2 regions of the Bacillus sp. 1NLA3E genome follow, and region 2 is predicted to be linked to the other one. Evidence: riboswitches for the same ligand, from Rfam matches in the RefSeq annotation. Region 2 holds a riboswitch; the other holds the start of a gene.
The links. A riboswitch is a leader RNA that binds a small molecule or an ion and turns the genes downstream of it on or off. The one in region 2 is predicted to bind cobalamin.
Positions count from the first base shown of each region.

Region 1: linked by a shared signal. The riboswitch ahead of B1NLA3E_RS02190 (HoxN/HupN/NixA family nickel/cobalt transporter) and the one ahead of B1NLA3E_RS04715 (DUF4430 domain-containing protein) in region 2 are both predicted to bind cobalamin.

Region 1 is NC_021171.1:414,597-422,358, reverse strand. Features, by position in the region: gene cobK (precorrin-6A reductase) at 97-870, opposite strand; gene B1NLA3E_RS02200 (sirohydrochlorin chelatase) at 867-1,790, opposite strand; gene cobJ (precorrin-3B C(17)-methyltransferase) at 1,836-3,485, opposite strand; gene B1NLA3E_RS02190 (HoxN/HupN/NixA family nickel/cobalt transporter) at 3,487-4,200, opposite strand; cobalamin riboswitch at 4,329-4,519, opposite strand; cobalamin riboswitch at 4,636-4,836, opposite strand; gene B1NLA3E_RS02185 (exonuclease domain-containing protein) at 4,948-5,571, opposite strand; gene B1NLA3E_RS02180 (DUF3147 family protein) at 5,809-6,210, opposite strand; gene B1NLA3E_RS02175 (DUF3147 family protein) at 6,223-6,588, opposite strand; gene B1NLA3E_RS02170 (formate/nitrite transporter family protein) at 6,588-7,418, opposite strand; gene B1NLA3E_RS02165 (DMT family transporter) at 7,730-7,762, shown strand, end outside.
Region 2 is NC_021171.1:951,348-959,109, forward strand. Features, by position in the region: gene B1NLA3E_RS04690 (circularly permuted type 2 ATP-grasp protein) at 1-593, shown strand, start outside; gene B1NLA3E_RS04695 (alpha-E domain-containing protein) at 618-1,616, shown strand; gene B1NLA3E_RS04700 (transglutaminase family protein) at 1,613-2,485, shown strand; gene B1NLA3E_RS04705 (biotin transporter BioY) at 2,567-3,163, opposite strand; gene B1NLA3E_RS04710 (DUF998 domain-containing protein) at 3,301-3,963, opposite strand; cobalamin riboswitch at 4,174-4,370, shown strand; gene B1NLA3E_RS04715 (DUF4430 domain-containing protein) at 4,505-6,286, shown strand; gene B1NLA3E_RS04720 (DUF4430 domain-containing protein) at 6,324-7,043, shown strand; gene B1NLA3E_RS04725 (energy-coupling factor transporter transmembrane component T) at 7,009-7,762, shown strand, end outside.

The DNA of each region.
Region 1 (7,762 bases), 540 kb from region 2:
TCTCCCGTGACTCGCTTCTCCCGCAGGAGTCTCGCGCCTTCCACTCCAATCAACATTGTGCAAAAAATCAACATTGAGCTTTAACACTGCCTTTAATTAAGTAACGGTGACATAACAACGTTTTAGTGCTTCGACTACATTAGAAAAATTACGGTATACCTGTCCATAGTTGATTTGTGGACGGCCAATTAAGATTATTTCAATACCTAATTCCTTGGCTGCCGCAACCTTTTCATTTACAGACCCTATTTGTCCGCTTTCTTTGGTGATCATTAATGTAACGCCATACTGCTTATAAAGGGCAAGATCAAATTCCTTCGTAAACGGCCCTTGAATGGCGATGATATTTTTTGGGGGGAAGCCTAGCTTTTCGCATTTCTCCAAATTATCCAAACGAGGAAGCATGCGAGCTATAAGTCTAACTTCCGGGATGTTTAACAATTTCTCAGTAAAAATTTGTAGTGTTTTACTGCCTGTTGTCAACATAATGACGCCCTTTTTTAGGGAAGCAATTTCTGCTGCCTCCTGGTAACTATCAACAATCGTCAGCTTTTCATATTCGAATGTTTGGGAATCCCGTTCATACCGAATGTATGGCACATTTGCTTGTTTAGCAGCATACATTGCATTTCTTGAGGCCTCTTCGGCAAATGGGTGGCTCGCATCGACTACCACTTTTATCCCTTTTTCGTCTATTAATCTAGTCATTTCTGAATCGGTTAACCTTCCCACTCCCACATCGATGTCCGCTTGTCGTAATTCATTGGCTGCATTTTCAGTCACTACAGTGGAAAGCAAAGAGTACCCAGATTTCTTGATTTCTATCGCCAGTGCCCGCGCATCACTCGTTCCTGCTAAAACGAGAATCATCTCGGTAGCCCTACATTTTGTTTGTGGTCGTGATCATGGTGATGCCCGTGATCGTGATCATGACTATGCCCGTGGTCGTGATCATGACTATGCCCGTGGTCATGACTATGATGGATATGCTCCATTGCATCGATTCGATATTGACATGTATCGCAGTTCATTTTCACTTCATCCTGGAGCGCCTCTTGGACGCGATCCATTAAAATGGTTTCTAATTTTGGATGAAACCCGAAATAACCTGCTAATTTAAACTCTACCCCAGGATATTTCGTTTGAAATTGCCCAATCATTTTTTCGAGCCGTTTGATTAAAATACCTGTAAACAGAAAGTAAGGTAAAATGACGATTCTTTTTGCCCCGAGCTTAATGCAACGTTCTATCCCCTCATTAACAAGCGGATTTGTAACACCCATAAAAGCCGATTCTACTAATTCATACTTGGTTTTTTCCCAAAACAATCTGCTCATTTTATATAAATCACTGTTGGCATCAGGGTCACTTCCACCTCGTCCTAACAACAACACAGCAGAATTTTCAGCAGGCTTTTCAATATCCTCACCAATTTCTGATAGTCTTGTTGCTAAAATCGAGATGGTTTCCTCATGAATCCCAATCGGTCTACCATAAGTAAACTGGACCTGTGGGTATTTTTTGCGTGCTGCGTCTATTGCTGTTGGGATATGAATCTTTGAATGACCAGCCGGAAGTAGCATAATGGGAATGACCACAATATGACTAGCCCCTTTATTCACACATGTATCCATTCCTTGATACATATTAGGTAGCTCAAATTCTAAAAAGCTGGTTTCGACTAATAATGAATCGTCTAAGCGATCCCGCATGTTTCCAATAAATTGGCGTACTTGATCGTTCCCTTCCGAATCCCTGCTTCCATGCCCTACAAATAAAATTGCTTGCAAAATATTTCCCCCTTTGTACGATGGTTGGTGCACTTTGGTTATTAATTATTCACCACACGCTGCTTCTGCTATTTGTAGCTTCGGCATAATATCTACAAAAATAAAACCTTCTACTTGTTTTACCCGTTTAAAAAACTTATAAAAACGCTCATTTGGGTAGGCTCTATTGTTATAGTCAGCAATAATATTTTCAACAATGCCCACTATTTTGGAAGGGTCAATTCCCTCAGCCACGATTTGTCCAGGATGAGCCGTTCGACCGGCAGTTTTACCACCAATAAATAAATCAAATGCTCCTTGACGATAGACAATCCCAATGTCCTCTTTTACAGCACCGTAACACGCCATACCGCAGCCATTAAAACCAAGTTTGAGTTCTTTAGGAAGTTCCATTCCTCCAAGCCGATTTTGTAGTTCTTCTGCATAAGGAATTGGATCTCGCTTGTCCCCATCACAAAAATCGCACGCTTTGACCGTCAAAACATCACCTACAGGCGAAAGAATGAACCCGGCTTCGGTTAGGATTTTAATGATTTGATTAGGGTCTGAAGTGGGTACTTGAAGTTTCATATTGTGATCTTGGGTGTATTCGATAACCCCCTTTTCACCGACTACCTCTGCTAAAATAATCATTTGCTTTGCGGTGAACTGTTTATTGGCAACACCAGGGCTTACAGCTAGTTCGAAAATTTGATCAAACGTTTGATTAGTTGCGGAACGCTCTATTTGATCAAACGTTTGATTAGTTACAGAAAGTCCAATTTGTTCATGTTTTTCACTCGAAACAGCTTTCAAAGCTAGTTCTGCTATTTCTCTTAAAGAGACTTCAGCCTTATGTTCATTTTGCTGACCTATCGCTTGGCTAAACTGTTCAAGAGCCCATGGCTCGGCATCCTTTTGCAGACGTTGATGAAGCTTAAGTGGTTGCTCCGTTTGACCTAAAGTGTATTTCCGCTGATATCCTCTTGGTGTAATCATTAATCCTTCATATAAAAATGTTGCTGAATTTCCGATGATAACTGTTGTTAACATCCCAATCTCATGTTCTAGCATTTCTTTTAAGTTCGTGACAATCACTTGTTGGCGGTCACGATACGCACTTTTTACTAATCCGACAGGAGTTTCAGGCGAACGATATTTTAATAGAATTTTTTGGGCCTCTTCGATTTGTCTCGTTCTTCTTCCACTTTTCGGATTATAAAGAGCGATGACAAAATCAGTACTAGCAGCTGCTTCAATTCTTTTTTCAATTAAATTCCATGGTGTTAAATGATCACTCAAACTGATTGTACAAGCATCATGCATCACGGGGGCCCCGAGTAAGGATGCACAGGAATTAATGGCCGAGATACCTGGAATAATTTCAACCTCAACACCTGTCTCTTTTTTCCAGCCTTTTTCAATTAACACTTCATAGATTAGCCCTGCCATACCGTACACCCCAGCGTCCCCACTAGAAATAACCGCCACTTTGTTACCAAGTTCGGCCTGCTTAACTGCCTCCTGGGCCCGGCTCACCTCTTCAGTCATACCCGTGCTAATAATCTCCTGGTCTGTTAATAGACCTTCTATTAAGTCAACATACGTACTATAACCAATCACCATATTACTTTCTTTGATTGCTTCACGCGCCCGATCGGTCACATGATCAAAACTACCTGGTCCAAATCCAATTACCAGCAACTTTCCTTTCAACTCAAACTCCCCCTTTTATGATCTCAACGAGCATATTTAAACCTAGCCCCAAACTATACAGCCCTGTCACAAAGCCGAGCACAAGAAAAAGGTTCTTTTTCAGCCTTGCTTTCAAAAATCCCCAAGTCAGTAATATGGCGATGAGCATGGTTGAGATTAACAATCCTACTACAAACAAAATCAATTGAACTGTGGCTGTTTCAAAATTATTACCACCACTTACATTTGTAAGTACAGCTATTTGTGTTGGACTTTCTACCCCAATACCATGAATGGTTCCGATAATGGCTGCACTTAAGATACCTATTTTGAATGATGAAAGGTTTTTACCTTTTTCTATAAGGTTTGTTTTTTGTATTAATTTCCCGAAAAACTGGAAAACAATCTGTACCCTGCTTTTATATTTGTAATCTCCTTTTTGCCGAAACAACGAATAAATCATAAATCCCCCAAGAATAATCAGCGTAACGCATACTAATCCCTCCATCACTTCCCGGGTTGAGTCAGGCATTTCTAAACCTAAATAGATGGATATCAAGCCAATCAAGAACACTATTGTGCCATGCCCTAATGCATACATCACTCCGAGCGAAATTTGTTTCCGTTTTTTTTCCTCGCTCCCAACCATATCGGCAATCGCCGCAACATGGTCACCGTCTACACCATGTTTCATTCCTAATAAAATGGCTAACAATGCAAAAGTAAAAAGTTTCACTTCCCGTCCCCCCTTTAAAAGCCAAAAGCACCCCTACCAAAGTAGGGGTGCATAAATAAATACATACATACAAAACAGCATTGTATTGCATTCAATCAGCACTTCCACCCATAGGCCCGTAGGTTTACAGAAGTGTCTAGGTCAAGGCAGGTCTCCTGACTTTGGATCATCATATCATTGCGTCTTCCCAACAAATGTTAGTGACAATAGGCAATGATACTCACCATTACAGTGGCGGGTACCGTGACGGATTATTACCGTACTTCCCTTTTCACGCAATCCATTCAAGCGATTGCGCACCTTTTCCTAAACATTATTTAGTTGTTTCCAAAGGAATTAAAAAATCCATCCAACAAAAATTGGATGGATAAAACGAAAGCAAACATAGTTTCTTAAGTTGCTATCGTTTCACATCCTCAATCCCCGAAGAAGTTGAAACTCATTTCAATTAAGCTAGGTCTCCTGACTCGTGTATCGTCCTACTCAAGGACCTTCCCGTACAATATACCTCCTCAAGGAAAAGTATTTTTATACAGTGGTTCTCCTTTTTCGTCCACACTTACAGTTGCGGGGGCAGTTCTGGATTTTACCAGATTCCCTATTAAGCCGAATGGCACCTTAATTTACTACGAAAATATTAACTTTTTTGGATATTACAATTTCAAATTGAAACTATCATACATGTTATCTTAATATTCTCCATTTTTCAACAACTAAATGAATAATTTGGAAAATAGTTGTTTCATATCAAAGATGGATTCTCTTTATTTTGGCTGTTGCAGGTTGATATCTTCGCATCGGGCCATATTCAAGTGCCTCTCTCAGGTAGAGATCTCCATTTGGATTTGATTTTTTTAACAACTCCATTAAATAGGTAATATCATCAAGAGCTCTATGTGTTTGATAATCGGTAATATTATGTGCACTCAATAAGGTTAGTAGCTTACTATTCGGAAAACCGTAACCCTTCCATTTAATACTTCTCATCGTACAATACCAATTTAATTCATTCACTTCCGGATACATTCGATAAAGGAAACTTCGGTCGAAAGAAGCATTATGAGCAAAAACCGCATCTGATTGACTAAAGTACGATTTAATTTTCCCATCCAAAAAGCTTTTTCCAGCAACTAATTCAAATGGGATCCCGTGAACTCGGTAAGCATTGTCATAATTTCTAATGGCCGATGCAGATAGCGGTTCTCGTAAAAACGAGTCTTGGTCTAGAATGTCGATTATTTCGCCTGTTTCTTCTCGATAAGAGAATAAATTTAAAGCTATTTCAATTATTTCATCAGAATCTGGACCTAATCCAGTTGTCTCAACGTCAACCAACAAACCTACCTTATTCTGCTTTTTCAAATTCCTCATCCTTTAACCTTTAATATATATGATCATATAATAACTGTAGTTTATTTTACAGCGTTAGCCTATTTATTTTTAGGCTGTGTTAAATTAGAGTGTTGATTTCCGCTTTCAATCAACTTTGTGCAAAAAATCAACATTGAGCTTTAACACAGACTTTAAAAAAAGGTCTGAATCCAGATTTTGGAATCAGACCTTTTTTCTTTAATTGTCCTGCTCAAGCCGCTAAATGACTTGTGGACTTCATTTACCAAGCGCTTCCGCTTTTCCTATGAAATTGCTCCGGACTACACGGGTTTTTAGTTTATCTCTAAATAAGGCGATCGATATAGAGCTTCCAAGCCATAATGCCAGTCCTAAGATAATGCTTAACATCCATTGATGACTCATTTGTAAAACCAGTAAAACCGTTAAAACGCAAACAACTCCACCAATCATTCCAAATACTGACCCGCTAGCAATTCTTGCTGCCTTTTTTGACCCGGATGCAATCCCGACCATTAATACTGCGGTAAGCATTACAGCTGGAAACGCGGCAAAAATTCCCGCTAATATCTTCCATGGTGAAAATACCGTGACTAGATAGCTGAACATGACGGCAGTCCCGCCAAGTAAAAATCGAATTAACAAATCATGTTTATTCATGATTCCCACCTTTTAAAAAGTATGTGATGTGAGGAATACGACCACAATCGATACGGCAAACCAGCATAAAACGGTTTGAACAAGCCCAAGCTTCCACCCTTGTCTCGGTAATATATAACCAGCAACAATCGCCACTAGAATATTAATCCCCATGCCAATCATTGCCCCTTTGGACAGAAGAATAGAATGACTAATCAACTCTTCTCCATTAAAATCCAAGCGATTCGTTAGTAATGCAGCCAGATAAACAGCTGGAAATGCAGCAAAGATTCCGCCTGCCTTTTCTCCAAGCTTCCTTGCCACAAGGGTGGCGACAACGACGGCGGTTCCACCTAGAAGGAACCTGATCAATAGGGCAGTGAGCGATACCCCAGTCATTACATTCCGCCTCTCTTTATGGCAGAAACATTTGATTTTTGTACTTGAGGCTCAATTTTCACAAGGCTTTTCTTATATGCTTGATAATAAGCTAGGGCAACAAAGACTGATCCCCCAACTGCATTTCCTAAAAAGACAGGAACGAAGTTATGAAGATATTCAATCCAAGTGAAGTGACCTGCAAAAATAGCCGCCGGAATGACAAACATATTTGCCACAACGTGTTGAAATCCAATTGCCACAAAAGTCATCGTCGGGAACCAAATTCCAAGAATTTTTCCCGTCATATCCTCTGAACCGTAGGATAACCAAACTGCAGCAGCAACCAGCCAATTGCAGCCAATTCCTGAGAAGAAAGCTTGTGCAAAAGTAACATCTAACTTATGTTCTGCGATACTTACCGTTTTTTCTAAAAAAGGAGCAGTTTCGGTGAGTCCAACAATATGACCAAAAACATAAGCTACAAAAATAGCTCCAATAAAATTACTAACCGTGATTAAAAACCAATTATAGATCAGCTGTTTTGTAGTTATTTTCCCTGCCAGCCTGGCTAATGGTACAGCCATCATATTTCCGGTTAATAGTTCTCCGCCTGCAATTAAAGTTAAAATAAGTCCGATTGGAAAAAGAGATGCTCCTAAAATAGAGCCAATCCCGGCAAAATCTCCTGTTAATGTAGCGGTAACACGAATAAAAAGCAGGTATCCTAATGAGATAAATGCGCCTGCCTGGAACCCCAATATTACAGTTTTCAACAATGGATATTTTGTTTTTTTCGTCCCATTCTCAACCGTAATGCTGGCAATTTGTTCCGGCTTGTAAAACGACATGTTGATCAGTTCCTTTCAAAGACCAGAAATAATATTTTAAATATAATTTTTTGTGAAGTACGTAACAGATATATTTACCCTTCATTATTTTAACTCATTTTATTTAAGCTTCCTGTGAACTTTTTGCTAATGTTTATGTAACGCTTACATTTCCATTTATACCACTTCGATGAAATTGATATCCTTGCTTTGCTGTTAGGAATGGATTGCCAGGTAATCTATTTCCAAAAATTTTCCCACCATATTAAATACTTTTATATTACAATGATTATTATCATGTAAAAAATCTCGAACTAACTGAATTGAAAGAAGTGAAAGTATTGGTAACACGAAATAAGAAATTG
Region 2 (7,762 bases):
ATGATGATTTCCTTGATCCTCTAAGTTTTCGTACTGATTCTGTATTAGGTGTTCCTGGAATTATGAATGCTTATCGTGCTGGCAATGTAACAATTGCAAATGCACCAGGTACCGGTGTAGCAGATGACAAAGCGATATACTCCTATGTTCCCGAGATGATCCGTTTTTATTTGAACGAAGAACCAATCCTAAATAACATTCCGACCTTTGTTTTATCACGAAAAAAGGATATGGAGTATGTATTAGATCATTTATCTGAAATGGTGGTAAAGGAAACTTCCCTATCTGGCGGGTATGGGATGTTGATTGGTCCAAGATCTACTAATAAAGAAATAGACGAATTTAGGGATAAAATTATTCAATCTCCAGAAAAATATATTGCTCAACCAACTATTAATCTCTCTTGTGTCCCGTCACTCATAAACGGAAAAATTGAAGGTAGACATGTTGATCTTCGACCATTTGCATTTATGGGAGAAAAAAATATAGAGGTTGTTCCTGGTGGTCTCACAAGAGTGGCATTAAAGGAAGGGTGCCTCGTGGTAAATTCATCTCAAGGTGGAGGAAGTAAAGATACTTGGGTTTTATACTAAACTTTAAAGGAAGAAGGAATTGACATGTTAAATAGAGTGGTTGAATCATTTTATTGGATTGGTCGTTACACTGAACGAATAGATTACACTGCGCGTTTAATGGATGTTACCCTTTATGCTCATCATAATCACCTAGGGAAAGAGACAAATAGGAATGACCTTCAAGAACGGTTTTCTACTATTCTAAGTGATGTTGCTTCAGAGCAAGTTAATGATATGTGTTTAAATGTCAATAAAATCCTTGAATATGTGACGATTGATCAAGAAAATATCAACTCGATTTTCAATTCCTTAAACCAAGCAAGATTTAATGTGAGAGTAGTAAGACAGCAAACTTCGGCTAAAATGTGGGATACCATTAACTCCTTTTACCTTTGGTTGTTGGAGCAAAAACAAAAGAAGGACTTGGAACAATCGCCATTTCTGTTTTTGGAGCGAGTTCGCAATGAGGTATCACTCTTTAATGGAGTTACAGATTCATCAATGTTGCACGAAGTTGAATGGAGATTTCTCCAAGCTGGCAAGCTCCTCGAAAGAACCGAAAATACTGTTCGGATTATCCAGAAGTTATTTTTGTCATTAGAAGAAGAGAATTCAAACGAAAGTGATTATGCATATTATCATTTGAATTCTGTGTTAGAAAGCGTAGATGGTTTTGAAGCCTTCCGTAAATTTCACGCAAACCAAGTGGAGCTAGAAACGGTCATTGAATTCCTTGTTTTAAATACTGTTTTTCCTCGTTCAATTTCTTTTTCGCTTTCAGAACTTGAACGGTATTTAAAGGAAATTCAAGTTGAGCATCAATTAGAACACATTACCAAAGTGATTCGTCTCGTCAAACGCCAAAGAGTGTTGCTGTTTAATTGCCTAGGCAATAAGGAAAAACCGATGCACCGGGCGTTTCTGACGGAACTTCTCGCTAGCTGCAATCACATCGGCCAGGAACTTGAAAAATGTTTTTTTTATGATAGAGGGGAGGAAGTCGTAGACTGCTTTCCCAACAGGGTGGCTGAAATGGTATGAGACTAGAAATATTTCATCTAACAAGATATACATACAAGGAATCAGTGGAGGACAGTGTCAATGAGATTCGGTTAACGCCGAGAACCGATTCGCGGCAATCCCGTGTGAAGCAAATAATCTCAGTCATACCAGAAGCGGAACTATTTTCCCATGAGGATTATTTTGGGAATATAGTTCATTCCTTTACCGTTAACAAACCACATCGTGAGTTGGTCATAAAAGCACAATCAATTGTCGTGACACATGAAATCGCTCAAACGGAGGGTAGTCTTTTACCGCTCGAAAAAGAAATAGAAATCATCTATAGTGAGCTATTTGAAAATACTTTTGCAGAATACCTGCTAGGTACTTCATATACACTTCCAACACCTGAGATGAAGGAATTCGCAAACACCCTGCCGGACCTTGAATCTTCTGGAAGTGTGTATCAACTTTTAAGGGATATTATGGTTACGATATACTCAACCTTTACATATGACCCTACAGCAACAGACGTACATACAACAGTAGTAGAAACAATAAAGCTGAAAAGAGGAGTTTGCCAGGACTTTGCTCATTTAATGATTGCTGTTTGCCGAATGAAAGGTATTCCAGCAAGATATATAAGTGGTTACCATTTTATTGGTGATCTGCAAGGAGGGCACGCTGATTTTACCCAAGCCTCTCATGCTTGGGTAGAAGCTTACGTACCAGGAGTTGGTTGGTTAGGTTTTGACCCTACTAATAATGGATTAATGGATTGGCGCTATGTGAAAATCGGGCACGGAAGAGATTATAACGATATCGTCCCTGTTAAAGGAGTGTATAGCGGTACCTCGAAACAAACATTATCAGTTGAGGTAGATGTTAGAGTATTAAACGATGAATGAACCGAAGAAGTTATAAAAAAACCGCATCGGGTAGGGGATGCGGTTTTGGTATGATGAAGGGATTCAAACTAAGATAGTATCTTAGGAGACCCTTTTCATATGTTTAAATTGTCCTTTTGAAAGAACTGTTTTCTCAAGGCGATGAGCTAGTATACCGGCGAAAACTGCTAGGATAATATCTTTAGGCAATGGAACGACCATCCACATCCAAGCCATTTTATATGTGAATCCTTCTGGGGCAGAAGCCCAAAACTTGTATGCATAATACATTAAATTTGTTCCAAGAACATAGTTGATGACTAATCCAACTAATGCTGCAGTGATAAATGTAGGTAAACTTTGTTTCTTTTCAACAATTTTACCGCAAACATAAGCAACTAAAATATATGAAACAATAAATCCGAAAGTTGGCTTAACAATCGTAGCAAAACCACCCCCGAATTGAGCAAAGACAGGAACACCTACAAGTCCAACAAATGTATACACTGTTAAGGCAATCGCTCCAAGGCGGCTCCCAAGTATGACTCCAGCTAAAATCGCAAAGAAAGTTTGTAAAGTTATAGGCACCCCGCCAATAACCATGAACGGAACAAACGATGTAATGTTTGCGCCGATAGCCATTAAGGCAACAAAAACTCCTACCATAGTTAAATCAATTGCTCTAAGTTTTTTATTCATTTCTATATCCCCCAAAATCTATTTATAGATAAAGAATAATGCGAAAGTTTATTTTTTGTCAACTAAAAAAATCAAAAGGTTGACATATATAGTGGTAGGAACATAAAAATCAGCCGAAAACTTCTTCGGCTGAATGCTTATATATTAAGTTTATTTAAACTAGAGGTTTTTGTACTTTTACGGGTTTTCCAGTTAAGAAAAAAGAGTTGGATCGACACGACTAGCACCCACTGCAGATAACTCCCGATCGTAAGCCGCTCGAATAATCCGCCGAAATCTGAATCATTGGCTACACTGATTGCCGCTGTCCCCCCAGTAATAAACACGATAAAGAAGGATATGTAGGAGTATGTCCGCAATTTGGATAGGGCTGCTTCCTTTTTCACACCCATCCCAAATAGAATAATTGATAACATGGTTAATAAGGAACAAATACTTGCCAAACCTAAATGCACTTTTCCTCCAAAGGTCATTTCAACAAAACGAGGGTCTTGGGGGAAAAAATACATTCCGCCACCTGTCAATCCAACAAAGAAAAGAGCTAGGGCAGCCGTTTTTATTTTCTTCATGTTTGGCGTTTTTAAACATAAAAACATGCCAACGCTAAATGCAATAATGAATAGATTATAGATAGCGAAAAGAATTTGTACACTCGGAATCGATTCAACATTAGAAGCAGTTATTTCACTAATTGTATTGTAAAGGTGACTGTAACTTTCGAGCTGAGACCCACCAATAATGACAGCAACTAAATACAATAAAGGGGCTAAAATTCCGAATAAGGGATAGACCTTTTTCATCCCATGTCCCTCCTATTATTAAAAGTCCTAGTTTGCCTATATCTTACCTCTATTAAGCTAGTTGATTTGTGAAATTTTTATTACTTTTGGAAAAATTAGGACTGTACCATAAACTGACTTACTTTTTAAAAAATCAGAAAATATTACAATGAAAGTCCAAATACATATACAAATGATTGGACAATTTGTATAATGATGAGTGACATAAAATTAATATTGGTATAAACAGGTGCAATGGTCTATTGAAAAATAGATTTTGTGCTTAATAGGGAAGTTTGGTGAAAGCCAACGCGGTCCCGCCACTGTAAATGGGAGCAACCTATAAAATGTCACTGTCGTTTTTTGATGGGAAGGCATAGGGAGTGATGATCATGAGCCAGGAAACCTGCCTGTTTTTTACACCAGCGGCCTACGTGGATAGGAGGGTGTTAAGTCAGGAACATTTATTTTGTTTGCTGCTTAACTAAAACAAACCTCCTCCTTAATATAGGGAGGATTTTTTTATGGATTTTTTATATTTAGAGAATGGAGAGAAGCGGATATGTTGGTTAGTAGAAAGATGAACGTATTATTGGTTGCAGTGTTTTTATTTTCTTTAATAGCTGGCGGCTTTCAAGCACCAGTTTTTGCGGCTGAAGGAGAGAATAAAGCGTCTGTAACGGTTATTGGGGACGAGGCAGCCGGAACTATGGTGGATAATCAACCAGTTCCAATTGCGGAAAATGCAACGGCTTTGGATATTTTGAGTAGCGCTGTTGGTGGGGACTTGGTAACTTCAGATACAGCTTGGGGAAAATCGCTCGACGAAATTAAAGGTTTAGCTCCTGGTCCAGAGGATACTTATTTTTGGGCTTTTTATGTAAATGGTTTTTCTTCTGATTTAGGTGCAGGAAGTTATACTGCTCAAAATGGAGATCATTATACTTTCCGCTATGAGGATTGGAATAAACCTGTCAGTGCTTCCATTAAAGTAATTGGTAAAAATAAAGAAGTAATTAACGAATCTAAATATAATTCATTCGTAGGTAAAGTAAGCGCATTACAATTATTACAGAAGTTAATGGGCAAAGAGAGAGTGTCTTTTGATAAAGATGGTTTTCTTTCTATTAATAATATAAATGCAGAAGGTACATATTACTGGGCTTTTTATGTGAATGATGAATACGCTTCTACAGGAGCAGATAGCTATTTTCTTCAACCTAATGACCAAATAACCTTTCAATATGAATCATGGGAGCAACCATCCGATAATGAAGGTGATGGGGACGGAGTACCGAATGAAAACACGGGAAATGAAAATAATCAACCACCTAGTGAACCGATTGCATCCGAAACGCTTCAAAATGCAATTGATACCACTTTGACTTTGTTCCCTGATGAATATGTTGGTGAAAAAGAAGCGGTTGTCTTAAGGCAATTAGGAAAAAGTATTCCAACAAATTATTTAGATAATGTGACAAAACTTGTTATAGACAAGAAAGGTGTCATTAGAAATATTTTAGATACAGAAGGTTATATTTTAGGAATTGTTGCAGCAGGTGGAGACCCAACCAATATAGGCGGCTACAATTTAATCTCTTCAATTTATACTGGTGACGTTGTAAAACCTGGATTGAACGGAGTTGCCTATGCACTGATTGCGTTAGATAGTATGAATTTTGAAATTCCTGCTACTGCTACATGGACAAGAGAAAAATTAGTGAACTATTTATTAGACAGTCAAAATAAGGATGGTAGCTGGTCAGGAGCAAATGCAGATATTGATATTACAGCAATGGTATTACAAGCCCTTTCTCCATACAAGGATCAAGCTGGTGTTAGCGAAGCAGTGAATAAGGGTGTTGAAAATCTATCATCCGTTTATCTGAGCGGAAAAATTGACAACAGCAATACTGCAGCTCAAGTGATTATTGCTTTATCAGCTTTAGGTATAGATCCAAATGGAGAAACATTTACTAAAGGTGGTACTAGCATAGTATCATACCTTTTATCATTTAAAGTTGGAGATAATGGATTTGAATGGAAACATGGCAAAGGAATAAACATGCTTGCTTCAAGCCAAAGCCTTCAGGCTTTAGTTGCATATCAGCTATATAGAAATGGAAAAGGGTCATTATATAATTTTACTTTAGCTCCCGAAAGTCCTGCAGCAGTACAACCGACAACAGTAGCGCTTAATCAGGATGCAAAAACAGAATCTCCAGAAGGGAAGCTTCTACCGAACACGGCAACCAATATGTACAACACTATTTTCTACGGGATGCTAATCTTAATGGTAGGCATGGTAGCAGTTATTGTTATGGGAAAAAGAAAGAGCGCTTAAACATTTTTTATACAAAAAACAAGGGAGGCGAGCTTTGATGAATCGCTATTATAGAGTCGCTTTGTTTTTTCTAGCATTTGTTCTTGCCTTCAGTTTAGCTGGCTGTGGAACGGCAGCTGATTCTACTCAGAAAGCTTCAGAAAAGAAGATAGAGAAAACCGAAAAAAAAGCAAAAGAAGAGAAGAGGGATCCTGCTGAAGCCGAAGTTGCTCAAACAGAAGCAGTTTCAACAGGAACAGATTCAAGTAATGAGCAAAATGTTGCTGGGAGTGGAAATACTTCGGATACTTCCCAACCAACTACAACAAATACACCATCTCAGAAGACAGTTACCAATAATCAAACTGTAACAAACAATGCTCAAACAGCACCTGTACCAACACCAAAAGCTGCTAATCCAGTACCTGCAGCACCTGCAGCCGTAAGTAATCCGGAACCTACACATACTGTTACGATATCTATTATTGGCCCGAAAGACCGGAGAAATATTTTAGGTGCCACAAAAGTGGATATTAATACAGGTGATACTGTAATGGACGTGCTTCTTAAGATTGAAAAAAGTGAAAATATATCAGTTGAATCTAGAAATGATTATGGTTCAACTTATGTTGAGGCAATTGATGGTATTTATGAAGGTGACTATCCTGGTCAAAGCGGTTGGACCTATAAACTTAATGGCATAATGGTTCAAGAAAGTGCTGGAAAAGCAGCAGTGAAAGACGGTGACCAAATTGTTTGGGCGTACGTTGGAGGTTAAGCGAAGGAACAACCTAACAAAGAGTTTTACACATGTTCATCCACTTGTCGCAATCAGTTATTACGTGGGTGCTCTTTCTCTCATTATGCTACTTTTTCATCCAATCATCCTATCGATGGGATTGGTTATGATCTTTGCTATTCATTTTATTCAAGATCGCTGCAGAAGCTTGCAGCGATGGTTTTTTTTTATGATAGCAAGCGGCCTGATTATTATTGTTTTTAATCCTTTTTTTATTGAAAGAGGCCGTCATGTATTGTTCGAGATTTTTCAACACCGGTTTACCTTAGAGGCCGTTATGTATGGTGTTACGACAGCTTTATCAATAATTGGTGTTGTAGCTTTATTTGTATCCTACAATGAGATCATGACCCCTAATAAAATATTTTATTTATTTTCCAAGTTTCTGCCGCAATTTGCTGTTTTACTGATGTTAACGCTGCGGTTTATCCCGCTGATGAGAAGAAGGCTTGCAGAAATTTCAGCGATTCAAACGAGTAAAGGGATTTCTGTTTTGAACGGTTCATGGAAAAATCGAGCAAAATCCGGCTTATTATATGTTCAAGTGTTATTAACATATTCACTAGAAGAAGCCATTCAAACTGCCGATTCGATGAATGCCAGAGGGTACGGGCAGGGCAGTCGCTCAACCTATGAATATTTCAGATTTAAAAAGACGGATGCGGTCGCTATGATTTATTTACTGATGATCTTTATTT